4 regions of the Sporosarcina sp. P12(2017) genome follow, and region 1 is predicted to be linked to each of the others. Evidence: riboswitches for the same ligand, from Rfam matches in the RefSeq annotation. Region 1 holds a riboswitch; each other region holds the start of a gene.

What was found. Region 1 has a riboswitch for thiamine pyrophosphate ahead of CSV80_RS05585 (ABC transporter ATP-binding protein). Riboswitches for the same ligand answer to the same signal wherever they lie in the genome.
Region 2: another riboswitch for thiamine pyrophosphate. It lies ahead of thiC (phosphomethylpyrimidine synthase ThiC); the one in region 1 lies ahead of CSV80_RS05585 (ABC transporter ATP-binding protein).
Region 3: another riboswitch for thiamine pyrophosphate. It lies ahead of CSV80_RS08440 (thiamine phosphate synthase); the one in region 1 lies ahead of CSV80_RS05585 (ABC transporter ATP-binding protein).
Region 4: another riboswitch for thiamine pyrophosphate. It lies ahead of thiM (hydroxyethylthiazole kinase); the one in region 1 lies ahead of CSV80_RS05585 (ABC transporter ATP-binding protein).

Annotation. Positions count from the first base shown of each region.
Region 1 is NZ_PDYL01000005.1:115,993-123,653, forward strand. Features, by position in the region: gene CSV80_RS05570 (YhgE/Pip domain-containing protein) at 1-804, opposite strand, end outside; gene CSV80_RS05575 (TetR/AcrR family transcriptional regulator) at 844-1,413, opposite strand; gene CSV80_RS05580 (DUF4430 domain-containing protein) at 1,561-4,983, opposite strand; cobalamin riboswitch at 5,106-5,293, opposite strand; TPP riboswitch at 5,435-5,533, shown strand; gene CSV80_RS05585 (ABC transporter ATP-binding protein) at 5,618-6,388, shown strand; gene CSV80_RS05590 (ABC transporter permease) at 6,385-7,137, shown strand; gene CSV80_RS05595 (ABC transporter substrate-binding protein) at 7,134-7,661, shown strand, end outside.
Region 2 is NZ_PDYL01000025.1:20,979-28,639, forward strand. Features, by position in the region: gene CSV80_RS16095 (YdhK family protein) at 1-313, opposite strand, end outside; gene CSV80_RS16100 (sensor histidine kinase) at 544-1,905, shown strand; gene CSV80_RS16105 (response regulator transcription factor) at 1,921-2,595, shown strand; gene CSV80_RS16110 (calcium/sodium antiporter) at 2,661-3,614, opposite strand; TPP riboswitch at 4,198-4,315, shown strand; gene thiC (phosphomethylpyrimidine synthase ThiC) at 4,433-6,205, shown strand; gene CSV80_RS18080 (hypothetical protein) at 6,222-6,344, opposite strand; gene CSV80_RS16120 (aldo/keto reductase) at 6,667-7,521, opposite strand.
Region 3 is NZ_PDYL01000008.1:135,413-143,073, reverse strand. Features, by position in the region: gene CSV80_RS08465 (superoxide dismutase family protein) at 288-884, opposite strand; gene CSV80_RS08460 (ectoine synthase) at 1,307-1,696, opposite strand; gene ectB (diaminobutyrate--2-oxoglutarate transaminase) at 1,712-2,992, opposite strand; gene ectA (diaminobutyrate acetyltransferase) at 3,060-3,584, opposite strand; gene CSV80_RS08445 (phosphoribosylaminoimidazolesuccinocarboxamide synthase) at 4,191-4,871, opposite strand; TPP riboswitch at 5,292-5,400, shown strand; gene CSV80_RS08440 (thiamine phosphate synthase) at 5,471-6,070, shown strand; gene thiS (sulfur carrier protein ThiS) at 6,054-6,260, shown strand; gene CSV80_RS08430 (thiazole synthase) at 6,257-7,030, shown strand; gene CSV80_RS08425 (ThiF family adenylyltransferase) at 7,027-7,661, shown strand, end outside.
Region 4 is NZ_PDYL01000004.1:165,354-173,014, forward strand. Features, by position in the region: gene adh (aldehyde dehydrogenase) at 1-1,453, opposite strand, end outside; gene CSV80_RS17980 (hypothetical protein) at 1,963-2,091, shown strand; gene CSV80_RS04830 (DUF3238 domain-containing protein) at 2,147-3,343, opposite strand; TPP riboswitch at 3,535-3,637, shown strand; gene thiM (hydroxyethylthiazole kinase) at 3,700-4,470, shown strand; gene thiD (bifunctional hydroxymethylpyrimidine kinase/phosphomethylpyrimidine kinase) at 4,490-5,305, shown strand; gene thiE (thiamine phosphate synthase) at 5,305-5,964, shown strand; gene thiW (energy coupling factor transporter S component ThiW) at 5,976-6,464, shown strand; gene CSV80_RS04855 (D-serine ammonia-lyase) at 6,634-7,661, opposite strand, start outside.

The DNA of each region.
Region 1 (7,661 bases):
CGTAATGATACGCAATGTGTGATCCACGGTCTTTTCATTCTCTTGCAACTTACTAATCAGCCGTGCGTTTAACTTTTTCGCATTGGCATGCACTACATTGACGTCGTCAAGCACGACATCTACGCGATCAATAGAAGTATCTGCAAAATCCAAGCCTTTATCTACCATCTGTAATTTCGAATAAATATCTGGAATGTCATATTCTAATTGATAAATTAAATCACGTAGCTTTTCGATATTCCCACGATTGTCTTCAAGTTCTACTCCCAGATTATTGAATACTTTGATGACTGCTTCATTCGCTTGTTCAACGAATGTTTTATCGATATTTTCTACTATCGCAGATGCACCTTTACCCGCTACTTTCGGGGAAATCGCATTAATTTTTTCATTGATATAATAATCTAATGTCGGCTTCTTCATATCGTCGGTGACGACACTGCTTAAATTCTCCGAGAAGTCTTTTGGAATGATGATCGCAGCATAATAATCCCCGTGCTTCACGCCTTTTAACGCTTCGTCTTTCGTTACGAACTGCCAGCCGAGATCATCGTTATTGGTCAGCGAGACAATCACTTCATCTCCGACATTGAATTCTTTGTCCTCAATCTTCGCCCCTACGTCTTCACTGACGATTGCGACTTCCACGCCTTCCGTATTGGAATACGGATCCCACGAAGCGAGGATGTTCATCCAAGCATATAGGGAAGGCAGAAAAGCAATCGCCGCAATGACAATGAGTGCTGCTTTATTCTTGAAGATATTCCGGAGATCCCGTCTGACTATAAACCATATTTTATTCATTTCGTATAAACCCTCACTCTATATTCCGTCATGCGCACGTCAAACTAACAAACTGGAGAAGATCGTACCGTTCAAAATGTCCGTTATTTGCTTCTCCGTCAGCTGTTCATCATGTGTTTTTGACCAATCATTAACTAGTGCTAAATAAGATCTGAATAAAAGGAAAGCAATCAGTTCGCTGTTACATGGCTTCAATTCACCTTTTGCGACACCGCGCTCAATCTTTCCTGCAATGAATTTCAATATTTCCTTCTCTATAGAAGTTAACGCATCTCCTACAGCAGGTGTACGCAACTCTTTCTCTTCTTCAATCAATTTAATGAATAGCTGATGCGTCTCGCGAAACTCCAGCAACTGCATAATACGTGCATGGGCATTTTCTTGAAAAGATGCTCCTTCTTTAGCAGTTCGTTCGGAGACGTTTTTCATTTCTTCAACCATTTTCCAAACAATCGAATGAAATAATTCTTCTTTATTTGAAAAAAATGTATAGATTGTGCCCTTCCCCACATTCGCAATCTTCGCGACCCGGTCCATCGTTGTCGCTTTATATCCGAACATCGAAAATGATTTTTCAGCTGCCAACATAATTTCTTCTCTGCGATCCATTATGACACTCCCTTTAAAAGTGACCGAAATACCATTTCAGTCTGTTAGTCATTATACTACATAGATTGATGAATGAATGCAAGATATTGCACAAAAAAACTATCATACAAGCCATATGGTAATGACTTGCATGATAGTCTATAATTTTCATTCAATCACGTATATTTTTCGAATAGGTTCTTTAATCACTTCTCCATTTGCTGATAGTACATCGGTAATCGTCAAGTAGTATAGTTCACCTTGAGTATATCTAGTACTCGGCTTGATCTTTAACGACTTTCCATCTTCTCCAAGCGTTGTAGAAACCTGAACGATTTCGCCCGCTGCATTTCGAATGACAACTTTTTCTAAGTTCTTAGCATCATTCTGTAATGCACCTGAGAACTTAATATTCCATTCTTTCGTTGATTTTATCTCACTTTCAGATTTGAAATAATTATACGGTTTGTCGTTATCGAGTACTACAACTTGCTGTATTCCCGAGGTCAATTCAAGACCTTCTAATGAATCGAGTACATTGCCTGTCTCTCCGATTTGAACGATCATAAATCCGCCAACCACTTCTGTTTTCTCTACTTTAGCAGCTTGTAGTTCGCCAGTCTTTTCATCTTTTATCTGAAGTTGAAGCTTTCCATCTGTAATTGTTGCTTGTACGTTTTCAGGTGCGTCGACTGATATTTCAGGTGTAGGATTCCAGTTATCTCCTAAGTCTGCTCCCAAGTCCCTTGTATACTGCCAGCGCAGAATATCATCCTTTTGTAATTCGTAAATTCCAGCACTATACTGCGGAAACTCACCATTGACTGAATACATCCAGCCACTTAGTGGGCCGCCATCAAATTCACCTATATTATTAATGCTCTTGACGTATATAGTTGGACCTGCACCAGTGAATTTAAATGGTATGGAACGGTTTTCTACTTCACGTCTTAGTACCGTAAATGCGGTATCTCCTGATTCAATTTTCAACGATTTCGGGCTAATAATATCCCCCGTATCCATTGTGCGCGTTTCTACGGAAAATGTAATAGACGTTTCATCTGCTGGCGGCTCTACATTTTCTACTTCAGAAAATTGTTGCCATACAGATTTCCCCGTTTTAATTTCTTGTAGGGCAATTAAGGATTGTTCTACTGCTTTCGTATTGACCCATTGATCGGCCGGTAAAGTAAAGGCAAATGCACCATTTTTCGTTTGGAATTTGCTTAAAGCATCTAAGGGTAATTCCTCACCTTTTTGCCACTTATCCGATGTAACGTCTTCTCCTACCGCAACCAGACCTGAAATGACTGTCGCAATACTATTGGAGTTTTCTCCCCAAGCGCCCCAGCCAGCTGTATCAAGTTGTTGTTCGCGCAAGGCTTGTTTTGCACGTTCAATTGCAGCATTCGCCGCACTATCATCTTGATAATTTGCTAGTGCCAACAAGACCATGCCCGTCATATCAGGATCAGCTGTGTCTTGTTCATTTAATGAAAGCGAAAATCCACCCTTTTCCTTTTCTTGCTTTAACAAATGTTGTAACGCTTTCTCTTTTGCATTGGCACCCCATGTTCCTACGTCCTGCCCGCGCTTCTCACCTGTATCTAAAGCGAGCATCGCCCATGCGTGTTTATTTATACCACCAATTGATCCGTCTGCCTTTTGTTGTGCCGCTAGCTCTGCATAAAGATTTCGTTTAGATTCCCATGCAGTAGATGGATCTTTACCTACTGCTAGCAAACCGAAGATATAGCGAATATGATCCGTATCTGCTTCATCTTTCTGTAATCCTGGATCTTTAGTGAGCCACTCTGGTAATTGTGCTGTACCATCACTTAATTGTGAACTGGACGCGCCCAATGCAACCAATTCCGTCCAACTGATTCCAGGCATACTCCATCTGAAATTATCCTTATTATATCTCTCCACTTCATAGAAACGTAACGTATCCGCAAGCATATCGTCTACCGTACGAATAGTTTCTGGTATAGCAGGAGTATTATTTGCAGTAGTGTTTACATTCGACTGCACTGCTTTAGCAAGCCCAGTTATTGATAACGTTACATTTGGTACTTCGCCTTGCACATGTAGAAGTACGTTCTGACTACTTTCAACTGTGACTGAGCCAACTGTTAGGGCTCCATTACCTATAGTCCAGTTACTAACATTTGAAGCCGCTTCCGTAAACGTGTCTCCACTTAATGTGAGTTCAATAGTCGGATCCTTGTCCCCGACTTTCAACTTCGTAATGGATTCAAGAACTGCATTGCGTTTATAGAAAATGTGAATCTTATCATTGTCGTTTACTACATTATCGAAAAGTGAAGTAGATGATCCTTCATTAACATCAACAACCCACTGATCATTGCCATGTAAATTTCCATTTTGAACGTTGTTAATCGATACAAAATTCTCTTTCGCTTGATCCAACTCGTAAGGAATATTTTGTTCTTTTAACAACTGTTCAACAACTTGTACAATCGTATCGCCTGCTTCGAATGCCACTGCAGTATCTGCAAGAATCGGTGCATCTACCCCATCGACTTTCACGTAGGCTGTAGGCCGCTCTGTTTTTAAAGCAATTCGATTCCAAACAGAACTTCCCGCTTTCATGTCTGCTAGCGCAAGTAATACTTGTTCTGTCGCCATTAAATTAGTACTTTTATCAGTCACTTTCCACTTATAAGACCCGTCTTCAAACTGGAAACCTTTTATTGCATCTACTACTGTCTGATTGCCTACATGCCACTTTTCTGCTAGTACATTCTCATTGACTGCAGCTAGACCCCAAATCGCTGTCGCTGTGGAGTTGGCATTATCGCCCATTCCAAAATTACCTGGCGAATTAAATCCACCCGTCGTTAAGTCTAGTTGTCTAGCTCGTAATAAGTCCTTCGTTCTTTCAATAGCTGCATCTGCCGCTTCTTCCCCTTGATAGTTCGACAACGCGATCATGCCCATACCTGTCATATCTGGGTCTGAAACCGGACCAAAGAATGAATATCCACCATCTTCATTTTGGTTATCGATCAAAAATTGTAGCGCTTTTTGTTTCTTATCTGTATTCCACTCACCTAAATCGGCTCCTAGACGTTCGCCTGTATCCATCGCAAGCACGGCCCACATATGTTTATTAATGCCGCCAAATGAGCCTGTCTCTTCGTTTTGTTGCGATGCTAATTCCGCATAAAGATTACGATTCGTTTCCCATGCATCGGCTGGATCTTCGTTCATTGCAAGCAATCCGAAGATAAAGCGAATATGATCTGTACCATAATGTATAGGTTCTAGATAATCTGGATCTTCTTTTTGCCATTCTGGTAATACCCACTCGCCATCATTCAGGTCTTCACCTGCTGCGTAAAGCCCGACTAATAATTGCCACGAATCCAATTTCATCTTTTTGTTTTTATAAAACTGAACGGTTCTAGCTAATAATTCTTCCACATCTGTCTGCTCTTCAACCATTCCTTGTGTATTCTCTACTCCTGTATCAACTGCTTGTACTGTTGGAGTTAAAACCGACAACACCAACAATAAACTTAGCAACACAGATAATGTCTTGCTTACTCGACTACCTTTCCTCAACGACTCCTACCCCCTATTTTTTTCAATAAAAAAATCCCGCCTCCGGAAAGAGACAAGGATGGATGGATGCGTGTTTAGACATACATAATACAACACAACATACACACCTTTTTCCGGAAGGCTGTAAGCATTGTATTATGGTAAGTCTCCTGACTTTTGGATACGAACGCAACTTCAACCTTCCCAGTATGAATACCAGTGGTTGTCAGAAGTTACTTTCCAATTACAGTGGCCGGACCGTTCAGGATTTTCACCTGATTCCTTTTTACGTCTTGCAAACTAGCAAGACACCAAAATACGCTATAAACTATCCTTAATCATAATGAGTCGACAAAACAATTGCAATAGCGAGATTTTTGACGTGTAGGATATTTTCCAACTCCCTATAAATGACCAATTTATTCCTGTCCTATCTTGACTATCTTTTCAGACTATGTAACGATAAGATATGGATAAACACTAGGGGTGCTGTTGCTGAGAGAGGCGTTCGCCTTAACCCTCGAAACCTGCTCTAGATAATGCTAGCGGAGGGAAGTGGACATATGACGGATTTCGACCGTACTATGCAACCACTTCGCACAGAGAAGTGGTTTTTTGTGTGTATTTTTTGAAGAAATGAGAAGTGGTAAGAATGATGACGAATAAGGTTTTAGAGTTTACGAATGTATCTTTTCATTATCGAGCAACCAATGCTTCTAAACCAACCGCAATTTTTGACCAAGTCGATTGGCATGTAAATGAAGGCGAATTTGTCAGCATCATTGGACCAAGTGGTTACGGGAAAAGCACTTTATTCCGACTGGTCACCGGTCTAGAGAATCCTGACAGTGGTGAGATTTCATTGAACGGAGAAGTGACAACGAAGCGATTAGGCAAAGTGGGCTATATGCCGCAGCAAGACTTACTCATGCCGTGGCGAACGATTCTTGAAAATGTCCAATTACCAGTAGAACTTCAAGGCGGTAAACCTACTGCCGACCAGATCATCCAGCTACTCGCTGATTTCGGACTGGCAGGCGAAGAAAACGCTTATCCTGGAAATTTATCAGGCGGGATGCGACAACGGGTTTCCTTTTTACGAACGATCCTGACCGGCTCCAATATTTTATTGCTGGACGAGCCATTCAGCGCACTCGATGCGATCACACGGCTGACGATGCAAGAGTGGCTGATCGATCAATGGCAGAAGCTCGATAAAACGATTGTCTTCATCACACATGATATCGACGAAGCTTTATTTCTATCCGATCGCATCTTCGTACTCGCTGAAAGACCAGTACAGACGATTCGCGAAGTCATCGTGCCTCTCAGCCGACCACGTACTATGCGAGACCTGGCACAGCCCGAAGTGATGGAAATGAAGGAGCAACTTATTAGCGAGCTTCGTTCGGAGGCGCGGCTATGAAGAAAATCACTTCGTATAGTTGGTCTATACTTTTCGTTGCGATCTTACTGGGCCTATGGGAAATTAGCGCACGTCTTTACGACAAAAGCTTTCTCTTCCCGTCCCCTTCAGCGATTCTGATCAGATTATGGGAGCTGAAGACGGAGCTGTTTATCCACCACTTACCTCCGACTGCTTTAACTATCTTAATCGGCTTATCGATTTCAATCATGCTCGGATCCACACTGGCAATTGCGATGTATAGTAAGAAACCGATCGAGCAGGCGTTTTACCCTATCCTGATCGCGTCGCAAACGATTCCGGTCATCGCGCTCGCACCGATTTTCGTCTTATGGTTCGGCTACAGCATTTGGAGTAAAGTCGCGGTTACGGTACTGATTACTTTTTTCCCGATTACCGTCAGCGTTTTCGACGGCTTGCGCTCTTCAGATAAAAATTTACGTGAATTAATGCTAACAATGGGTGCGTCCGCAAAAGATATCTTCTATAAATTAGACCTGCCTTCCGCTTTGCCATCTTTCTTCTCTGGACTCAAAGTGGCGGTCACACTGAGTGTAATCGGTGCGGCCATTGGGGAATGGCTAGGTGCTCAGGCAGGACTTGGATACTTCAGCAGAAGAATGATGACGCAATTTGACAGTGCCGCCGTATTCGCACCGATCGTCTTGCTATCTGCAGTAGGCATTATCTTCTTTCTACTCGTCGTCGTATTGGAAAAACACTTTTTACAATGGAGGAATCACCAATGAGAAAACGTCTGTTCCTTAGCATCATTTTTCTTCTTGTACTGCTAGCTGGGTGCAATAATGATAAGACTCCCGCAGATAACGAAGAGACACCGAACAATGAAAAGAAAAAAGTCAGCATCATGCTCGACTGGTATCCAAATGCAGTACATAGCTATATTTATGTAGCCCAGGAAAAAGGTTATTTTAATGAAGAGAACGTGGAAGTGGACATACAATTCCCTGCCAATCCGACCGATCCAATGAACTTGACCGCAGCAGGAAAAGTGACTCTTGGACTGTATTACCAACCGGATGTCATTTTAGCGCAAGCCAATGAAGACATTCCGATTAAAGCAATCGCCTCGATTGTGCGAGAGCCACTAAATTATACTGTCATGCTAGAGGAAAGTTCGATTCAATCACCTAAAGATCTCGAAGGTAAAACAATCGGTTATCCAGGGATTCCACTAAACGAATCTTTGATTAAAACGATGGTAACGAATGACGGCGGCGATTATGACAAAGTGAATATGATCGACGTTGGA
Region 2 (7,661 bases), on a different contig from region 1:
CGCCGCCATCTGTCGGTGTGTAGTTGATGGAATAGGCAGCCGTATCAAATGCGCCAACGATAGTTGCAGTAGCCCCTTTCATCCCTTCCATATGATCTGTTTCAATAATTGCCTCAGATCCAACCGGGTATGTCGGGTTTTCGGCTTCCGTTAAACCTTCAGGAATACTTCCGTCACTCGAATGGTCCATCCCTTGTATATCATTGTGTGAAGTTTCTTCACTCTTAACGGGTTCTTCTTTTGGTGTCGTCGCTCCACATCCTGCAAGCACTAGAGCAAACGCTGCACTTATTGAAAGTACTTGTTTTTTCATATGACTTCACTCCTTCATTAAATTAATACTAGTATAGCAATTTCTGTTCTTGCTTTAAGCTAAATCCTTAAACTCCTTAGAAACTCCTCAATTGTTATAAGGCCCACGTAAAGATGTTGGCATGATTTTTGTACAAGTATTGCTAGTCCTACACGTAATCGGTGCTTTCTGCATACATTTTCGATACGTTTATCTTATACTGCTCAATAGAGGGAAAAGTAGCGCATGCTATGAATAAAATTTCAACGAAGTTAGCGGCTTCATTCATCATTTCATTTCTTATTTTGGATGCATTGCTGATGATCTATTTACATCAAACCATCACACATGCCCGGGTGGATGAAGAACTAGACCGACTCTTAAAAACGGGTAGCAATCATCGAAATGTGTTGGAAGATAATTATACTGAAACGACTCTACACCATATTATTCTTATGGAAAGCGGTGGTGAACGAGACGTCGCGATTCTCGATGATAGAGGAAATATCGTGCAACATTCATTGGAAAACGAAGAAATTCTTATTCCATATATATCTGAACTAAATGAAAAGCAACTGGCGGAAGATACTATATTACCCGTTGATTGGAAGAAATCTCCTTACCTTGTCAGCGTACATCCATATGAAGCAACAGGTAATTCAGGGGCTCTCGTCATGCTTCAAAGTACAATTCCTATACGGCAACTTGTCAATCAACTCAATGTTCATTTTCTACTTGCAGGTGGCGGAAGTATTGTCGTTCTGTTTGTTGTCTACTTATTACTATCCAAATGGTTGACACGTCCACTCATTCGGATGAAAGAAGCAACGGAACAGATGAGCGAAGGTTTATACGATGTGGACTTGCCGAAGTTGTCTAATGATGAGCTGGGAGAACTGGCAGCCTCCATCCGGAAATTATCGAATGACTTGAGTCGTGTCAAACGTGAACGAAAAGAATTTCTAGCCTCCGTGTCTCATGAAATGGGAACCCCCCTTACGTACTTGATCGGCTATGCCAAAGTCGCTCAGCGTACAGAACTGAATGATACGGAACGATTTAACTACTTATCGATTATTGAAGAAGAAGCTGAGCGATTAAAAACACTCGTGAAAAACTTAATGGATCTAGCGCAAATGGATGAAATGACGTTCACTGTGACGAAATCCGAATTCGCTGCTGAGGAGTTCATTCGAGATATTGTGCAGCTTGTCCAACCATCATTTGATTTGAAAGGAATAACGCTTCGGATCGAACAAGTCCGCGATTTCCCTATCGTGGCAGATCGAATGCGCCTCGAACAAATTATTCTTAACCTGTTAGACAACGCGCTTCACTATTCTGAAACCAGTAGCACCGTAATCATTCGTGCGTTTCAAGATAAAAAGCATGTACTATTACAAGTTGAAGACAGCGGATGCGGTATTGCAGTGGAAAATCAGCAACAAATATTTGAAAAGCTGTATCGTGTCGAGAAATCTCGTTCCCGTTCATTTGGCGGTGCTGGCCTTGGTTTGGCGACAGTGAAGGAATTAACAGAAGCGCACGGTGGCACGATCGAGGTAGAAAGTGAATTAGATCAAGGGAGTATCTTTACGGTACGATTATATTGAAAGTAGGTGACGCATATGAAGACCATTTTGCTTGTTGATGATGAACAACGCATGCTCGATCTGCTCGAACTATTCCTCGCGCCACACGGATATCGCTGTTTGCAAGCGACTGACGGCCAAAAAGCAATTGAGCTATTCCAGGTGGAGGACGTACATCTCGTGTTGCTCGATGTCATGATGCCTGGTATGGATGGATGGGAAGTTTGCCGCAGAATGAGAGAAGTTTCAGCTGTACCTGTAATTTTATTAACGGCTCGAACCGACAAATCCGATGTTGTAAAAGGACTTGACCTAGGGGCAGATGATTATATTACGAAACCATTTGACGAGCGGGAACTCATCGCGAGAGTGCGCGTGGCATTACGGCGTTCAGAGAACGAAAATCAACCGAAGACTATTCATGAAGGTCCATTTACTCTTGACTTGGAGTCCTATTCCATCCTGTATGACACGCATGAAGTGCGTCTTACGTTAAAGGAGTTCTATATTATAGAAGCGATGATGACTCGGCCAAATCGGACGTTTACCCGGGAAGACTTGCTTCAAGTAGCTTGGGAATTTGACACGTATACAGAGGTTCGGACAGTCGATTCACATATTCGAAATTTACGGGATAAGTTGAGGAAATCAAATTTTCTAATTGACGAGATTTTGGTGACGGTTTGGGGTATCGGCTATAAGTGGAGATAACTACATATCATGCTATAAAGATAGAAAAGGCTACTTTCCACGAATGAATGGAGAGTAGCCTTTTCTTAATTACGTAAAATAACATACACAAGATACACGACGTACGCTACAGCTAGCATGAGCCCTTCACGCTTACCAATTTTGAAGCCAGTTCTAGCGAATAGCAATAATACTAGGGTCAATACAAGCATAATGATGACGTCAATAAACACTTTATCGTTCACTGCGATAGGCGTAATGACAGAGGAAGCCCCGAGAACAAACAGGATGTTAAAAATATTGCTACCGACGATGTTCCCTAAAGCGATTTCACTTTCTTTTTTCAAAGCCGCTGAAATTGATGTAACCAATTCAGGCAATGACGTACCGATCGCAATGATCGTAAGACCGACTAATGTTTCGCTCATGCCAAGAGAATAAGCGATTTTCGTGGCGTTGCTAACGACCAAATCGCCTCCGAATATAATCGCTGCCAACCCGACTAGCGTAATTAGTATATTCTTCCCCCACTTCACATTATCAGTGGCTTGTGTAAGTGTAGCATTTTGACGACTTCGAAGGCCAAGTTCAATCACATAGTACATAAAGATCGAAAGGAATAGTAAGAAAATAATTCCATCGCCGCGTGTGATCATATTGCTGCTGAAGCCTTGTAATGCCATATCACTCATCAACACCAACATGACTATACTTGCTAATAAAGTGAACGGAATCTCTTTCCGGATAGTCTCACTTTGTACCTTCAACGGAAACAGAAATGCCGCCATCCCGACAACGATGGTGATATTGAATATATTACTTCCGACTACGTTCCCCACTGCGACGTCTGCGTTTCCGCCCATCGCTGCAATAATACTGACCGTCGCTTCTGGTGAACTAGTTCCGAGCGCTACAATGGTGAGACCAATCAAAATAGGTGGAATTTGCAACAGTCTTGCAATATTTGAAGAGCCATCCACGAAATAGTCGGCACCTTTTATTAATAATACAAATCCAATAATGAGTAAAACATAGGACATATATTGGTTACCTCCTCCATAGGAATGATATTTCTAATTAGTTGTATGCAAGTGTGTCTAGACTACAATAAAATAATTGCATCAATTACTGCATACTTGATGCATATTATGACAAGCACCATGATAAAAACAAAATATGTATGTGACTTTACTTCCCCATAGCATTCATCCTTCTCAATCCCAGATATGTTATACAATGTAAACTCTACTACACTGATCCTTCCCCCTTTTATTTTTTCTTTTTGATTATCTCACGTCATCACTACTTATGCATCTTACAAGTCATACAAAACATTCATTTCTCATCATTACATGCTTTCTTGAGTGTTGTTGAAAAGATTTTATAAAAATAGCTTGTCCATAGATCTATCTTTACAGACAAGGCAACGATATAATTTTCCAGAAACTTACTATAGGACTGAATGTACAATATTTTGGGGGTTTTCTTCTGATTACGCATTTCTGCTTCCTCACCAATCACACTAGTTACGGGTAAATAACGGAACCTATGAAAATTAACAGAATAATTACTCTTTAAAAACCGATTTAGGTATGGTATACTATTCCTGTTCGAACAATTAAATACTAATACTAGGGGTGTCCAACGTTATTGGACTGAGATGGAATGACAGTACACGCATTCCGGACTCTTTGGACCTGATCTGGCTCGTACCAGCGTAGGGAAGTTTTCATTTTATCAGCAACGCTTATTTTGCGTTTTGAAGACCAGGTCCTATCTACGGAACTGGTCTTTTTTGTTGCCGATTCCCATCACTTGAATCGAGTCATGTCGCCCCTTAAAAGGAGACGATGACAAAATGCAAGAGAAGAAAGAAGAAATCCGTATCCATGAATGTTTTCCGGCAAGTAGCAAGACTTATGTACAAGGAAGTCGTCCTGACATACTCGTACCGATGCGCGAAATTGAACTATCACCAACTGTAACTGATCAAGGTGAAATACCAAATGAACCTTTCCGTGTCTATGATACAAGCGGGAAATATACGGAAGCTGGTTATCAAGTGGATATCCAAAAAGGACTCCCGAATATTAAGAAGAACTGGATAGTTGAACGAAATGACGTGGAAGAGTATGAAGGTCGGCAAGTGAAGCCACAGGATAATGGGTACCGTTCAATGGAAAAAATGAAAAATGACGCAGAATTTCCATTGTTGAAACGCAAACCATTACGAGCAAAAAGTGGCATGAATGTTACACAAATGCATTATGCACGCAAAGGAATCATTACACCTGAAATGGAATTCATTGCAATCCGCGAAAATGTAACGCCTGAACTTGTACGGGATGAAGTGGCGAGAGGACGGGCGATTATACCGTCTAATATTAACCATCCAGAAGCGGAACCGATGATTATCGGTAGTAAATTCCATGTGAAAATCAATGCGAATATCGGAAATTCTGCGGTCTCCTCATCAATTGCTGAGGAAGTGGAAAAGATGACATGGGCTACACGTTGGGGTGCAGATAATATCATGGATTTATCAACGGGAAAGAACATTCATACAACACGTGAATGGATCATCCGCAACTCACCTGTCCCAGTGGGAACGGTCCCATTATATCAAGCGTTGGAAAAAGTAAACGGCAAAGTGGAAGATCTCTCATGGGAAGTATTCCGCGACACATTGATTGAGCAGGCTGAGCAAGGTGTCAGCTACTTTACCATTCATGCGGGTGTTCTGCTCCGTTATATTCCCATGACGATTCATCGTGTGACCGGCATTGTCTCACGTGGTGGTTCTATTATGGCCCAGTGGTGTATGTTGCATCATAAAGAAAGTTTTCTATACACACACTTTGAAGATATATGTGAAATTATGAAACAGTACGATATCGCGTTTTCCTTGGGAGATGGATTACGTCCCGGCTCAATTGCTGATGCCAATGACGAGGCACAATTCGCTGAACTTGAAACACTTGGCGAACTAACGAAGATTGCTTGGTCCCATGATGTGCAAGTCATGGTAGAAGGTCCTGGACATGTGCCTATGCATTTAATTAAGGAAAATATGGATAAGCAAATGGAGATTTGTCAAGAAGCGCCTTTTTATACACTCGGTCCTTTGACGACAGATATTGCTCCTGCCTATGACCACATCACATCTGCTATTGGTGCGGCTATGATCGGCTGGTTCGGGACAGCGATGTTATGTTATGTAACCCCTAAAGAACATCTTGGTCTACCGAATAAAGATGATGTGCGTGAAGGCGTCATTACGTATAAAATTGCAGCCCATGCAGCTGATTTAGCAAAAGGTCATCCGAATGCATATAAACGCGACAACGCATTATCAAAAGCCCGTTTCGAATTCCGTTGGCGAGATCAATTTAATTTAAGTTTGGATCCTGAACGCGCGATGGAATATCATGATGAAACATTGCCGGCTGAAGGAGCCAAGATCGCCCACTTCTGTTCGATGTGCGGACCTAAATTTTGCAGTATGCGAATTTCACACGACATTAGAAAATATGCTGATGAAAACAGTTTAGAAGAGAAGCTAGCAATGGAAAGTGGCATGAAGGAAAAGGCTGAAGAATTTAAAAAATCCGGTGCTGAAATCTATCTTTAATAAGGAGTGAATGGAGTTATGACAACCGAACAGTTAATTCATCAGATCTCTGTAAAACGCCGAAATCTTCATCAGTTAGAAGAACAGTTGGCTCTCCTGCAAGCACAATGCATACACGAATATACAGAAACTGTAACATATAGGAAATGTATGAAATGCTTGAAGATCGAGAGTGTCCATTATTAATACATGTTCTGCTATTCAAATACAGGCTTTGTGCTCTATTGGCTTTCTGAAAAACTCATCGGTATTGTGACGTACTATCGTTTTCCATTCACGCGCCCAATTACACAAATACTTTTAGCCGTTGTCCTTTAAAAGTTGGATTTCATGTTGGTACAATAAAAAGCGACCCACCACGCCTCTTTGCAATGCGGATCTAGGTGGGTCATTTTTATCATGATAACAAGATCTGAAATCGTAGACTTTTTCAATGTAGCCCATTACTAAAATAGATACGTTTAATCAAACTCTTCATATTCATTCGGGTGCTGCCCTTCTACTCTTCCCGCTTCACCTTTATCTAAAGAATCAATTTGTCTCATATCTTCTTCAGTCAATTCAAAGTCGAATACATCGAGATTCGCTTTTTGATGGGCATAGTTAGAAGATTTTACGACCGTTAAAATATCATTCTGTAGGTTCCAACGAATAATAATTTGCGCTGGTTCCTTATTGTGTTTTTTAGCTATCGAGACAATCGTTTCATTTTCTAACACGTCATTTAATTCACGCCCTAAAGGACTCCAAGCTTCTGTTACGATACCGCGGCTTTTATTGTATTCCACTAGTTCGTTATTGTTAAAATACGGATGGCGTTCAATCTGATTGGTCGCCGGCGTTACACCTGTTTCCTCTATGATACGCTCTAGATGTTCCGGTAAGAAATTAGAAACACCAATCGTCTTAATCAGTCCGAATTTCTGCGCATCGACTAAAGCTTGCCACGCTTCTACGTATTGATCTTGTTTTGGAAGTGGCCAATGAATCAAGTATTTATCAAAATAATCGATTCCGATACGGTACAGTGACTCTTGGATCATCAGAATTGCTCTTTCGTAATCATGTGAAGCTCCAGGAAGTTTGGAACTGATCATCAGTTCTTCCCTAGGTACAGATGACCGCCGAACCGCTTCTCCTACCATTCCTTCATTATTATAATTCGTTGATGTATCAATCAGTCTGTAACCCGCTTCGATCGCCGTTAACGTACTGACTACACCTTGCGCACCTTTTACTTTAACCGTTCCGAAACCAATTGAAGGAAGGCTCGTTCCATCATTCAATCGCATCGATTGTACTTTCAACTGTTCCATTTTTATCTTACTCCTTTTTTAAAAGTAAACTCTTCTACTCGTCTCATCCATGTAATTTCCCTTGCTGAAAGTGAACTAAACATTCATTCCCCTTTAGAATCAAAAAGCACCTGTGTCTGCAATACACATGAATAGCTAAA
Region 3 (7,661 bases), on a different contig from region 1:
AAGATGTGCTCCTACCGCTTCGCTTTTACTCGCAAAAGCCGTTCTTCGTTACGGCTCTTCCCGCAGGATCAGCTCGATCAGGTGAGACAACCAAAAGGAGCGCAGCGAACTGGTTGGCTCACCGCGAGCCCATGGGAAAGCGTCCGTCAACTGGAGCTTCCATCCCTTCGCACTTCCTAAGTAACTTACTCTTCCCAAGCACTTGCTCTAGAACTTGAACTTGAACAAATTCAAACACTACACAAAAAAAAGATGCCCCAAAACTCCGGGACATCCTACTTTATTTATTACTTCATTTTCTCAGATGTAATCTCTGCACAAGCAAATGGTGTTCCTGAATCGCCCGCTGGATCTGTGATGTTATCATCCGCACCTTCATGGATAATCAACGCGGATCCGTCTTCATCAAGTAATGAATTATCTTTTCCAGACTCAAGCGTAACCGCATCTGTCGTCACAGTAACTTTTGCGTTTCCATCTTCATCCGCCACAAGATTCTCCAAGTCCCCTGCATGGTGTCCTTCTGGATTTTCTAATCCGTGCTTTTTATCCGTTGGGTTGAAGTGACCGCCAGCAGACTCTTTAAAGTCCGGTGCTGTACAGACGCCCGTTTCATGGAAGTGCATACCATGTTCACCCGGCTCAAGGCCCGTTACGTCAACGTCCATCGCTACACCAGACGGTCCTTGCGTAAGCGTTACGGAACCGATTTCTTCCCCGTCAACATTCATGACTGGTGCCATTACTTCAGGTTCCGCTGTTCCCTCTTCTTCCACAACCGGATCACTGCTGCCGTTCACCGGTTCTTTTTCTTCATCCGCCGTGCCTCCACAAGCCGCCATCAGTAACGCTGAGCCCAATACGATACTCGGTAGTTTCCACATAATTAAATTCCTCCTTGTGTAAGTTATGTACATTGCAGTTCATTTCGGTTTTGATAATGAACCCATAGTGTGAGTGTACCCACTTTTATGGTTTTCTAACATGCCGCTGAAGTTTTAAGAGCGGATTTCAAGTTGAATAGAGCTGTTGTAGGGTTACATTGAGCGCTTTACGTCTGACTTTGAGTGGATGCAACGTCACATTGAGCGCTTTACGACTGACTTTGAGCGGATCAAGCATAACATTGAGCGCTTAACGCCTAACATAGAGCACGCAACCAGAAACTAAGAGCGGATACGCCACAAAATAGAGCGCTCAGCCAAATTAATGAGCGTCCACCTTCACCGCCCCTCTCCCAACAATAAAAAACACTCCAAGGAACCACCCTCAGAGCGTTCTCTAACCACAATACATTCCACAACACTCAATCTTCAATCAGCGGGTACACACCATTCTCATCGTGCGTCTCCGTCCCGACGACTGGCGGATTAAAGACGCAAATCAAGCGCATGTCATCTTTTCCACCGCGTAAATAGTGCTCGTCGTGTTCATTCAACGCATACATCGTGCCATCTTTGATTGGGTAGACTTTGCCGTCCGCGATCGTTTCGATTTCACCATCGCCCGCCACACAGTATACAGCTTCTAGGTGGTTTTGATAATGGATATGCGTTTCCGTTCCAGCGTAAATAATCGTTTCGTGGAACGAGAAGCCCATATTGTCTTTCTTCAGTAAGAAACGTCGGCTTGCCCACGTTTCTGCTTTCGTTTCATTTTCGCTACCAATAATTTCATCTACTGTACGTACTATCACTGAACATTCTCTCCCTTAGTTTTTTACGATTTCTTCAATCGCTTCTTCTAGAATATCGAATCCTTGATCAATACCTTTTTCATCTATAATCAATGAACCGAGGAATTTGACGACTTCGCCTTCAGGTCCAGACGTTTCAATGATCAAACCTTTTTCAAATGCTTTTGCACAGATTTTATCTGCATAGTCTTCCTTGCCTTCACCACAAACGATTCCTTGCATGAAGCCACGGCCACGAGTTGTAGCTTTCAACTGCGGATAGTCTTCGACGATGGTTTCCATCCGCTTCGTGATGAGCTTGGATTTTTCTTGTACCGATTTAGCGAATTCATCTGTTTCCCAGTACGATAAAGCTTCAGTCGCTGTTAAGATGGCCATGTTGTTACCGCGAAATGTTCCGTTATGCTCAGCTGGACCGAATGTATCGTATTCTGGTTTGATCAGCGTGAGTGCTAATGGTAATCCGTAGCCACCAATGGATTTTGACATGCAAATGATGTCAGGTTTAATGCCAGCTGGTTCAAAACTAAAGAATGTTCCAGTTCGACCGCAACCTGCTTGAACATCATCGACAATTAGTAAGATATCGTAATTTCTGCAGAGACGTTCTACTTCACGCAACCATTTAAAGCTTGCGGGATTAATGCCGCCTTCCCCTTGTACCGTTTCGAGAATCATAGCTGCTGGCAAATCTAAACCACTGCTGGCATTAGCTAAATATTTTTTGAGAAAGGTTAAGGATTGATCTTCTTCTAAAAACGTATCGAACGGCATAGACGTCGTATTGTTAAGCGGCACTCCGGCTCCACCGCGGTTGTATGCGTTGCCTGTTACAGACAATGCGCCAAGCGTCATGCCGTGGAAACCATTCGTAAAGCTTACAATATTTTGTCGTCCCGTTACTTTGCGGGCGATTTTCAGTGCACTTTCGACTGTATTCGTCCCAGTAGGACCAGGAAACATTACTTTATAGTCCATGTTTCTCGGTTGCAAGATCACTTCGTTAAATCGTTCAAGAAATTCTTTTCGAACCGTTGTGCCCATATCTAAACTATGTGAAATTCCATCATCTTGAATATATTCAATCAGCTTTTCTTTCATTTTTTCGTTGTTGTGGCCGTAGTTCAAAGCACCTGCGCCGGCAAAGAAATCGATATATTCTTTACCTTCCGTATCCCACATCTTATAGCCTTTTGCTTTGTTGAATACTGTTGGGAAACTTCTGCTGTAACTTCTCACTTGCGACTCGCGATTCTCGAATACTTCCATTACTTTCTGACTTTTTGTCAGTACCATGTGTAATTAATTCCTCCGTTAGATTCTGTATTTTTCCAGTGTCAAGTTGCGGCAATCGGCCAGTTTCTCAGAATGGTCCAATGCGGAACAGTTTTTCTGATTCGTGCCCGCCACCCGGGAATTGATCTTTCGTATAACCATCTGTGATCGTGCATTCCGTCCCTAAGTCACGTGCTAAGCCTTTAAATAGATTTGTTGACGGAATATTAGATGGCGTAACTGTTGTTTCTAGATACCGAATATTCCGACATGCATCACTTTGCAAAATCGTATGCAACATACGAGAAGCCAAACGCTTACCTCGTACAGATTCATCGACTGCCACTTGCCAGATAAACAAGGTATCTTGCGCTTTTGGTTGAATAAAGCCTGAAATGAAGCCGACAAGCTTTCCGTGATCTTCTACTACGATACTCGTGTCGCTGAATTGATCTGCCCACAGCAAATAACTGTAGGAGGAATTCAAATCGAGTATTTTCGTATCCTTAATGAGCTGCCAGATGAACTTTCCATCTTCTACAGTCGGAATACGAAATGAATACGGATCGTTCGGATCTAGCCCTGCAATCGAAACTTTGTGTTTAGTTTCCAAACAGTTTCTCCTCCAAGTTCTCTTACATGTAGTTTTACAAATTTTCATCATCTGAAATTCTCTAAGATGTGTGCTTCTTCATCCGAGAACACCATCTAACTGAAATACGTTCGTCGAATAGTCATCAATGTGAGGTTTTAAGGACCGAGCAAACACGCTCGGCAGATTCTTCTTATGAATCTAGCGGATATAGCAAGGGTACTTACGTAGAAAAGCCAAAATGGAGATTCGTGCTGGCTACTATGGGTGCTATCTTTCTGCCTTGCGGTATGAAGTGCAAAAAAGAGCGCCTTTACAAAAGCGGGGAGCTTTTGTTCATGGAAACAGCAGATATATTAAAGATTCGCTGATATGAAAGACACTTTCAATATCTTGAATTTACTACCATACGTATTCATCCAACCAACGTTCACACACTGGTGAAGAAGCAAACTATGTGTCTCCTCTGACACTGGTTGTAATTATAGGAAACTCTGAAAACGTTGTCAACAGTAAATATATCAATTTATTTATTTGATTAAAAAGTAAAGTACTGATAAGTCAGTCAGCGTATAGCCTAAGAGGGAATATAAAAAACCGGAAACAATTTTCGTTTCCGGTTGAATTTTATGAAAATAATATCTTTTCTAATTCCATTGGTGCAATATATGTATCCCCTTGATAAACACGCATATTACCACCTGAAATTTCATCAATCAACATGATGTTTCGCTCAGGATCGCGACCAAATTCCAATTTGATATCATATAGCTCTAACCCTTTTTCCGCCATCTCTGATCGAACGACTTCAGAAATTTGCTGAGTTAATTCTTTAAGCGTTGCGTATTCTTCATGCGTTAAAATATGAAGTTGCGCCAAAGCATCTTCTGAAATAGGTGGATCTTGACGTTCATCGTCTTTTAGCGTCACTTCCACGAAAGCATCCAATACTTGCCCTTCTTCAGCATACGCACCGAATCTGCGCAAGAAACTTCCGACCGCACGGTATCGACAAATCACTTCTAATCCTTTACCAAAGACCGTAGCAGGTTTCACCGTCATCGTCACTTCATCCAGATCAGCATTGATGTAATGTGTTGGTACGTTTTGCTCCTCCAATTTCTCGAAAAAGTATTTCGTCATGCGAAGTCCAGACTTCCCAGCACCATCAATCGTCAGGCCTACTGTGTTAGCACCTGGATCGAATACACCATCTTCCCCTGTTACATCATCCTTGAATTTCAATAGCACGTGGCCATCTTCCAAGCGGTAGACGTCTTTCGTTTTACCAGAATAGGTTAATTTCATCCGTACGATTCTCCTCTATTCATAAATGTGTACTACCTATTCAGTATAAAGCACTTTGACGAGAAGAAAAAGTATTGTTTGACGAAAGTTGATAGGCATCATGACAGATTTCACAAAATACTCTTATACTTAGGATCACACATACACTTTAAAGAGGAGGAAATGAATCATATACTTTCATACGGTTACCTTCTACCTTTAATTCGGAGCGCTTTTTGAAATACGTACTCTTCCATCAAGGCAAGTATTGAACCGGCTCTACAAGAAGCAAGCATCCTTTGAAACAATAAAATTATGGAAATCATTGTAAATGGTGTAGAAATCGGTATCGGTAATCAAATCGCTGAATGAGTACATATGTAAAAGAAACTCTTTTCATTCCGCCACACACATGATAAGCTAGTTGTGAAAACCAAATATTTTGACTATTAGGGGAATCCTTCACAAGGACTGAGAAAAGAGTGTGGCTCTGAAACCCTTATCACCTGAACAGGTTAGCACCTGCGGAGGGAAGTGGCGAGTCGTACCGTACGTATTTCTGTCGACATTTCTACCACTTTCCGATTCGGGAAGTGGTTTTTTCTATTGGAGGGGAATGAATGGAATTACTTGGCGTGACCGACGACCGTCTTTCAATTGATGAACTTACGCTACACTTGCAGCAGACTGCACCGTTTCTTGACGCCATCATTTTGCGGGAAAAGTCCAAGACAGATGAACAGCTTATAAATATAGTCACGCGCCTTGCAAGTGCTGGATTTCCACTCAACAAGCTCATTCTACATGCCAGACCTCACCTAGCTAGCAGGCTGAACTTATCAAAAGTACAGCTGACCGGTTATGGCATGTCTTTACCAGATGCACATCAAGAATTTCCTGAGCTGGCATTCGGTTGCTCGATTCATTCGTTGGCAGAAGCAAAGGAAGCTGTGAAAGAAGGAGCAGACTGGCTTTTGTACGGGCATATTTTCGCGACGAAATCGAAGCCCGGATTGCCAGCGCGCGGCACGGAAGAATTGTTTTCTATTGCAGAGTGTAGTTCGATTCCCGTGTATGCGATCGGTGGAATTCAGCCGCGTCACTTGCCCAATTTACAGCGAAACAATGTAGCAGGTGCTGCCGTATTATCCCCTATGCGTTCACTAAAAGTCTTACAAAGTTATAGAAATGGAGTGTCGTCTGATGGAGAAAATGATTGATTTGAACGGAAAATCGTATTCGGTCGTTCCGGAAGTAGGGACGATTCAGCAGTTACTTGAGCATTTAGGACTTGGCGATCGTATTTTGATTGTGGAGAAAAACAAAGAAATTTTGCAGAAAGATTACTATGACGCACCAATTATGGACCGAGACCAAATTGAAATCATACATTTTGTAGGAGGCGGATGAAAATGTTAAAAATAGCAGATAAAAAATTCTCTTCACGGTTATTACTAGGTACGGGGAAATATCCTTCATTTAAAATACAAAAGCAAGCAGTTGCGGTATCAGAAGCAGAGATCCTGACGTTCGCGGTACGACGCATGGATATTTTTGAGAAGTCACAGCCCAATTTCCTCGAACAACTAGATTTAACGCGCTATACATTGCTACCGAATACGGCAGGAGCGAGCACAGCAGAAGAAGCTGTACATATCGCACGTCTCGCAAAAGCATCCGGACTTTGCGACATGGTAAAGGTGGAAATCATCGGGTGTAGCCGTTCATTGCTCCCCGATCCCGTGGAAACATTACGCGCGTCTGAAATGCTGTTAGAGGAAGGCTTCATTGTATTACCCTATACGTCAGACGACGTAGTGCTTGCAAGAAAACTATGTGAATTAGGTGTTCACGCTATCATGCCGGGTGCTGCGCCGATCGGTTCGGGCAGAGGCATTCTGAACCCACTGAATTTATCCTTTATTATTGAGCAATCCAATGTACCTGTCATCATTGACGCAGGCGTCGGCTCGCCAAAAGACGCGGCTTTTGCGATGGAACTCGGAGCAGACGGCGTTTTACTGAATACCGCAGTATCGGAAGCCGCAAATCCTGTCATGATGGCAGAGGCAATGAAGTTGGCGATTGAAGCGGGTCGTCTCGGCTATAAGGCAGGACGTATGCCAGTACGCGATTATGGCGTAGCTAGCAGTCCGACTGAAGGGCTCGTGACAAATTGAGCAGTAAATATTCTCGGCAAGAGTTGTTTGCACCTATCGGACTAGTTGGGCAACAACGTATCCGCGAAGCAAAAGTTTTCGTCCTAGGAGCTGGTGCACTCGGCTCTTCCGGAGCGGAGATGCTGGTGCGTGCAGGTGTCGGCGAACTGACGATTGTCGATCGCGATATTTTGGAGTGGACTAATCTTCATAGACAACAATTATATACAGAGCAAGATGTGATCAATCAATTGCCGAAAGCGATCGCAGCGGAAAGTCGATTACGTGCTATCAATAGCGATGTGAAAGTTCGCGGGATTGTGGCGGATGTAACGCCTGAAAACGTCCTCGAGTTATTCGAAGGACATCAGTTCATTCTCGACGGCACAGATAATATAGAAACTCGGTTACTAGCAAACGACGCTGCATTACAACTCGGCATACCATTCTTCATGGGTGCTTGCGTCGGTAGCTACGGGCTGACGTTTCCTATCGGTGTAAAAGAAGGATCGCCCTGCCTGCATTGTCTGCTCGAAGCTTTGCCGCCACAGTCTTTGACTTGCGATACAGTCGGCGTCATCTCGCCAATCGTTGTCACAACTGCCGCTCGTCAAACCGCCGAACTGCTGAAGTGTATAACGGGCGCGACGAT
Region 4 (7,661 bases), on a different contig from region 1:
GACCGATGCCCGAAGCTTTGTAGCCGCCGAAAGCAGAATGTGCAGGATATGCATGATAGCAGTTCGTCCATACACGCCCTGCCTGAATTCCGCGACCGAAGCGGTACGCCGTATTCATATCACGCGTCCATACACCTGAACCCAGCCCATATAATGTGTCGTTCGCAATTTCTAGCGCTTCTTTCTTATCTTTGAATGTCGTTACTGCCACTACAGGACCAAAGATCTCTTCCTGGAAGATACGCATTTTATTATGTCCTTTAAATACCGTCGGCTTCACGTAATAGCCCTCCGCAAGATCGCCTTCAAGTTTGTTCTGCTCTCCACCCGTCAGACACTCTGCGCCTTCTTGTTTTCCGATATCCAAGTAGGAAAGAATTTTCTCTAGTTGCTCAGTAGATGCCTGAGCACCCATCATGACCGTTGGGTCCAATGGATTTCCTGTCTTGATTGCTTTAACACGCTCCAGTGCGCGTTCCATGAACTTATCGTAAATGGATTCCTGAATTAATGCACGGGACGGACATGTACAGACTTCCCCTTGATTCAATGCAAACATAACAAAACCTTCAACTGCTTTATCAAGGAATGCATCGTCTTCTGCCATCACATCTTCAAAGAAAATATTCGGAGATTTCCCGCCCAGTTCCAATGTAACCGGAATCAAGTTTTGAGAAGCATACTGCATGATCAGACGACCTGTTGTCGTCTCCCCTGTGAAGGCAATCTTATTAATGCGCGGATTGGATGCTAGTGGTTTTCCTGCTTCCAGTCCGAAACCGTTGACTACGTTAAGAACACCTGCTGGCAGTAAGTCTTCGATCAATTCAACCAATACCAAAATAGATGCAGGTGTTTGCTCAGCTGGTTTTAATACGATACAGTTTCCTGCGGCCAATGCCGGAGCAAGTTTCCATACTGCCATCAGTATCGGGAAATTCCAAGGAATAATCTGACCTACAACCCCTAATGGTTCATGGAAGTGGTAGGCTACTGTGTCGTTATCGATTTGGCTAACTCCGCCTTCTTGCGCACGAATTGCAGAAGCAAAGTATCTGAAATGATCTACTGCAAGCGGAAGATCGGCGTTCAATGTTTCACGGACAGCTTTACCATTATCCCACGTTTCAGCTACAGCTAGCATTTCTAAATTCTCTTCAATACGATCGGCAATCTTCAGCAAAATATTCGAACGTTCAGTGACTGATGTTTTTCCCCATGCATCTTTTGCTGCATGAGCTGCATCCAGAGCCAATTCTATGTCTTCTTCCGTAGATCTCGCCACCTGGGTAAATACCTTACCTGTAACTGGCGTTGAATTATCGAAATACTGGCCTTTTACTGGTGCCGTCCACTTACCACCGATGAAGTTATCATAGCGTTCTTTGAACTGAACCTTGGAACCTTCTGTATTTGGATTTGCGTAAACTAGATTTTCTGAAGCTTGTACCATACTGCGTCACACTCCCTGTTCTCATTATTTTGCTTGTATCTCAGCGCAATCATTATGCACGCAAAGCTATTATACGAAACATAGTTTCACTTTATTCCTGACGTGTACGCTTTCATAAGCTACCTTTTATTCTAAACTAATTAGTAAGCGCTTTCAACCAAATACTATCATAAATCAAGCGAGTCATAGAGTCCGATATTACCGTTCTACTTTTATTCATTACAAAGACTATTAAACTGCACATTTTAGGCAATGCTAAGAGAAAGTACTTTAGTGGAAAGGGGTTCTTATGAATCAAAAGAGCTCTATCAGCGTTCTGCATGTCATACTCTTATCTATGACGGTTATTGGACTGAAACTTCATGTAACAATTATTTCTTCACTGCTGGAGGATGCTCGAAGAGATGGTTGGATATCAGTCATAATTGCGTTTCTTGCTTTATTCCCCTTTATCTTTCTCTTTATCTATATACAAAAAATTCCGAACGGAAACATTTGATAGAAAGGAATTGAGGACATGGAAGAAATATGAACAAGATGGAGAAATTGAACTAACAGAGGAATCGTTCGGGAAATTGAACGTACGAGTCACAAAACTAAATTCAGACCAAAAGAGTTTTCAAGAAACGATCAAATAGAACGGCATAGTTAAATGAACAGCCGCAATCTACTATGGATTGCGGCCGTTCATTGTTAATTACACGTCATATAACGCCAATAATTATCTCCGAGCACACCCGACAAATATGCCAACCCTTCACTTTCAGTACGATGCACCGAGCGCCAATCCTCGTCATCAAGTGCTAAATAAATTTCATGGTGAGGCGCATCATTATGATAGCCAACCAGGTCTAGATTCCCTTGCTGATCCAAATGGGCTTTCACTTCATAATGAATAGGCGGTGAAGCGGTTAGTGGATTGCCCACGTCATGGTTGATTGCAAAATGTACTTCGGTCGAGCTTCCTTCCAACCTCTCGATTTCTATACCGTCTACAGAAGCATGGTCATGACGTTTATACCGTTTCATATAATTCAATCCAATAGAGGGTCCAGTTGCTTTCGTAAATTGCAGTGCGCTGTCTCCTCCAATAAACTTTCCTTCTATATCGACACGGGTGCGGAAGCTTTTTCCTTCTGGATTGAAGTCCCGATCATCCCCTGTAAAGTATGGGATCGGTGAAAAGAGATTCGGATTTTTTATGATATCTTCCTTTAAAAATGTTGTATAGCGGAACTTCCATTGCTTCACTTCATTTATTTTTTCCCTGTCAGCCACCGGTTTTAGTAATCGATCCCGTTGCTTAACACGGACGGAAAAAGTATAAACTTCTTCTGTTGGTTTATTATCAGGATCTGGGGGCATAATCACTTCATACACTTTAGATGCAATTGATTTACTGACATTCATTTTCTGATTGCTGTCAATCAACGGACGCGTTGCCGAAACACTGTATACCACCGGCTCCGAAGAATTCGTCTGGCGATCAATAAAACGATTATCAGTAATTGTCTCGAGGTATTGACCGTTACGGTAAATATCGAACTTCTCCACATCCTTAATCCACTCCCATGACAATGCAATTTGCGATGGAGCAGCCATCGTTGTAATTACTAAGCGTTGTAAAGGATGTTCATCTTTCTGTACTTCTGTCAGGGCTGATGTTTGGATAACAATTACATTTTTAACCCGTCCTTCTTCCACTCGTTCCACTGTATATTGGAAGGGATGTGACGGATCCAGCTCCCCGTCCGTAAACTTCGGGGCTGTCCCTTCGTATACTTGCCGATCATCTTTATAGACACGGTAATAACCACCTATATCACTCCATGTAAACGTTATATCACCCAACGAATGATCCATCTGTTGAATTTCAAATAATTTCTCCATTTGCGATCTGCTCCCTTTTATCTATTTCATCTGAAACAGTTATACGCCTTCAGATAATTATGTAACATTCAGCTTATAGTTATACCTGTTCTTCTATGCGCAATCACTCATTTTCACTTACTTCCACCTCGTTATACCAGTATTATTTCAACCTTTTTCATGTATATGATATAATGAGCTCGTCTGATACATTCCACCACTAGGGGTGCCTTCTTTTTGGCTGAGATGCAATTATGCAAACCCTTTGAACCTGATCTAGTACATACTAGCGGAGGAAAGTGGGTAGTTTTTATACCCAACCGCCCATCTATGCATGGGCTTTTTGTATATATACCTTTAATGGGAGGAAGAGAAACATGCAACTTATTCAACAACTTCGTCAAAGGCAACCGCTCGTTCATTGCATCACAAATTTTGTAGTTGCGAATTTCCAAGCAAATGGTTTACTTGCACTAGGTGCTTCTCCCGTTATGGCGGATGCAGTAGAAGAAGCAGAAGATATCGCAAGAATTGCAGATTGTAGTATTTTAAATATCGGTACGTTAAAACAACAGACAGTGGATGCAATGATTTTAGCGGGAAACAGTGCCCGCGCAGCAGGAAAACCTGTCGTACTAGACCCTGTTGGTGCAGGTGCCACACCTTTTCGTAAAGCTAGCGTCCTAAAAGTACTGGACGAAGTAGATATCACACTGATTCGCTGTAATACAGGCGAACTAGCTGCGATTGCAGATATACCCTGGGCCGCGAAGGGTGTCGATGCAGGAGAAGGTTCAGCAGACATCGAGGATATAGCAAAAAAGACTGCACGCAAGTACAACTGTCTGGTAGCAGTTTCAGGTGAAGTCGATATTGTTACGGACGGACATTCTACACTATCTATTACAGGCGGTCACCCCATGATGACTACCATTACAGGTATGGGATGTTTACTCAGCTCTGTTACAGGTGCTTTTCTTGCCGTAGGAATGGAACGTCCGCTAGAAGCTGTGGCAGACGCACTTTCATTTTATAAACGAGCTGGTGAACAAACAGCAAAAACTTCAAGTGGCCCCGGAGACTTTGCTGTGAACTTCTTAAATACATTACATACATTGGATCGCGAATCAAAAACATTTTTGGCATAATAGACAGGAGGTTTTTTAATTGACAGTACAAGTAGCATTGACCATTGCTGGTTCGGATAGCGGAGGAGGTGCAGGAATTCAGGCTGACTTAAAGACGTTTCAGGAGCTAGGCGTATTCGGAACTTCTGCACTAACTGCAGTGACTGCTCAGAACACGCACGGTGTTCACGGTGTTTATCCAATACAGACCGACGGGGTCATAACACAAATACGGGCTGTGCTTGATGATTTTGATGTAAAAGCATGTAAAACCGGAATGCTGTTTTCGGCTGATATTATTACTGAAGTAGCTGCGCTATTAAAAGAATACCCCCCAATTCCTTTAGTCATCGACCCTGTCATGATTGCAAAGGGTGGACAATCTTTATTGCAACAACAGGCGATTCAAGCACTAAAAGAACATTTACTACCGCTAGCTACAATTGTGACACCAAATATTCCTGAAGCGGAAGTGCTGACCGGAATGAAAATACAGACAGACGAAGACATTCAGCAAGCTGCAACTGCTTTTATTAAGATGGGAGCGAAAGCTGTCGTGATGAAAGGCGGTCACCGTAGCGATGTACTGGATGCAAAGGATTATTATGCCGATGCAGAAGGTCAGTCATTCACCGTGACAGCACCTTGGATCCAAACTAAAGACACACATGGAACTGGATGCACATTTGCGGCTGCACTGACCAGTTTCCTGGCAAAAGGCTATTCCATTCCGGATGCAGTTGCCGAAGCGAAGCAATTCATACAGGCTGCGATTGAAAACGGCTTGAAGATCGGTTCAGGACACGGACCGACAAATCACTGGGCATATGGTCAGCTGAAAAAGGAGATGCACTGATGCGAAATATGGAAGTAAAGAAAGCATTACGCTTATATTTTGTAATGGGCACGCCAAACTCAGGAAGTCAGGATCCATTAGCAATAGTAGAGGCAGCTCTTCGCGGTGGTATCACATGTTTTCAATTGCGTGAGAAAGGATCGAACGCACTTGAAGGCGACGCTTTGCTCGGATTCGCCAAAAAGTGTCAGGCGCTCTGCAGACTGTATCGCGTTCCTTTCATCATCAATGACGATGTGGATCTGGCATTAGCAATTAATGCAGACGGAGTTCATGTAGGACAAGATGACGAACAGGCAGACAGCGTGCGTCAGCGAATTGGTCCGGATAAATGGCTCGGAGTTTCGACTCACAACGCACAAGAAGTACAACTGGCACAATCAATTGGGGCGGATTATGTAGGACTGGGACCTATCTATCCGACTTCAACCAAACTGGATGCTTCAGCCGTTGTAGGTACCACTCTGGTAAAAGAAATTCACACTGCATTCACTGATATGCCAATAGTTGCTATAGGTGGTATTACACTGGCTACTACTGGCTCCATTATCCAAGCGGGAGCAGACGGTGTAGCCGTTGTTTCCGCTATCGCATCGGCTAAAGATCCACAGTATGCGGCAAGTGATTTATCAAAAACCATTCACTCCTTGTTGGAATGAAAGAGGTCCGTATGAATACACGTAAAATGATGTTCATGACAATGTTTGTCGCAATTGCAGTTGCCGGCTCTGCATTCGTTTCATTTCCTGCTGGTATCGCCAGAGCATACCCCATACAGCATGCTGTGAATGTCATAGTAGCGATTGTAATGGGTCCGGGCGCCGCCGTCATAGTAGCGTTTATGACAGGACTCGTACGTATACTAACAGGAACCGGCTCACTGCTCGCATTTCCAGGCGGGATGATCGGTGCATTTTTGGCCGGCGTATTCTATCAGCGTTTCAAAAGAAATTGGTGTGCAGGCATTGGGGAGATAATCGGTACCGGTTTGATAGCGCCTATGTTTGCAGTGCCTTATGCAAAAATTTTGATGGGCACGACCGTAACCGCTTTCTTCTTCCTTCCCCCTTTTCTTGTATCGACAGTGAGTGGGACAATTATTGGCCTATTATTGGCTCCGAGACTTTTGAAATTGAAGATTTTTAAAGATTTACAGTAAGACCATGATGTAAAATGATGTGGTGGGCATCCGTATTAAGGTCAGATTTGCACTCTGGAACGGCAATCAATGATGTCTTCCCACTTCCAAATCATATGCTCTAAAATGTAAAATCCGCAGAGATTATTCTCTACGGATCTTTTGTCGATTTCCCGGGAAATAGTGTGTATTATTTCCTCATATGATTATAATAGCCCTTCATTTCGTCTTCAGGCACCATATTTCCGCCCGTTCCCCATACGAGATGCGTCGCGTCTTTAAAGTCAACAAACGGCAATTTAGACTTAATTGCATGGACAGGCCCTATCATACCAGCAAGTGCTGAAGGTTCCAGCCAGATGTCCTCACTGTCCGCCAGCTCTTTCAATAGCGTGAATAATGTCTGATCTTCTACCGTATAGCATCCTGTCAGGAAAGGTTCCATCATTTTTCCGACAAATGCAGAAGCTGTACCGACTGCTAAACCATCAGCCGCAGTTTTATTATCCAGGCCAAAGTCTGCAACCGAGACTTGGTCATGCATACCTGTCATCATTCCAATCATCATGCACGGTGAGTGTGTCGGCTCAGCAAAGAAGCAATGTACATGATCGCCTAATGCCAGTTTTAATCCGAATGCCACGCCGCCTGGTCCGCCGCCTACGCCACAAGGTAAATAGACGAATAATGGATGCGCTTCATCGACAGTAATATTCTGCTCTTTCAATTGCGCTGCAACACGTTCCCCTGCCACTGCATACCCCATGAATAAATCCGTAGAGTTTTCATCGTCCACAAAATGACAAGACGGATCAGCTTCTGCCTGACGCCGGCCTTCTTCTACTGCCTTACTGTAATCATCGATATATTCCACTACATGTACGCCTTTTGAGCGCAGTAAACCCTTTTTCCATTGTTTGGCGTCAGCTGACATATGCACTGTTACATCGAAGCCAAGTTTCGCACTCATAATGCCAATACTCAATCCCAGATTCCCCGTCGAGCCTACTGCGATTTTGTGCTTCGCAAACAACTCACGGAATGCCGGTGTATCGAATTGACTGTAGTCTTTTGCGTAATCTAGCAATTGGTTATTTATCGCAAGTGTCTCTGCATGCTTCAACACTTCATAAATACCTCCGCGCGCTTTGATTGAACCGGAGATTGGTAACGCATTATCCTGTTTTAATAAAAGCCTGCCTGGAATATTGACAGCAT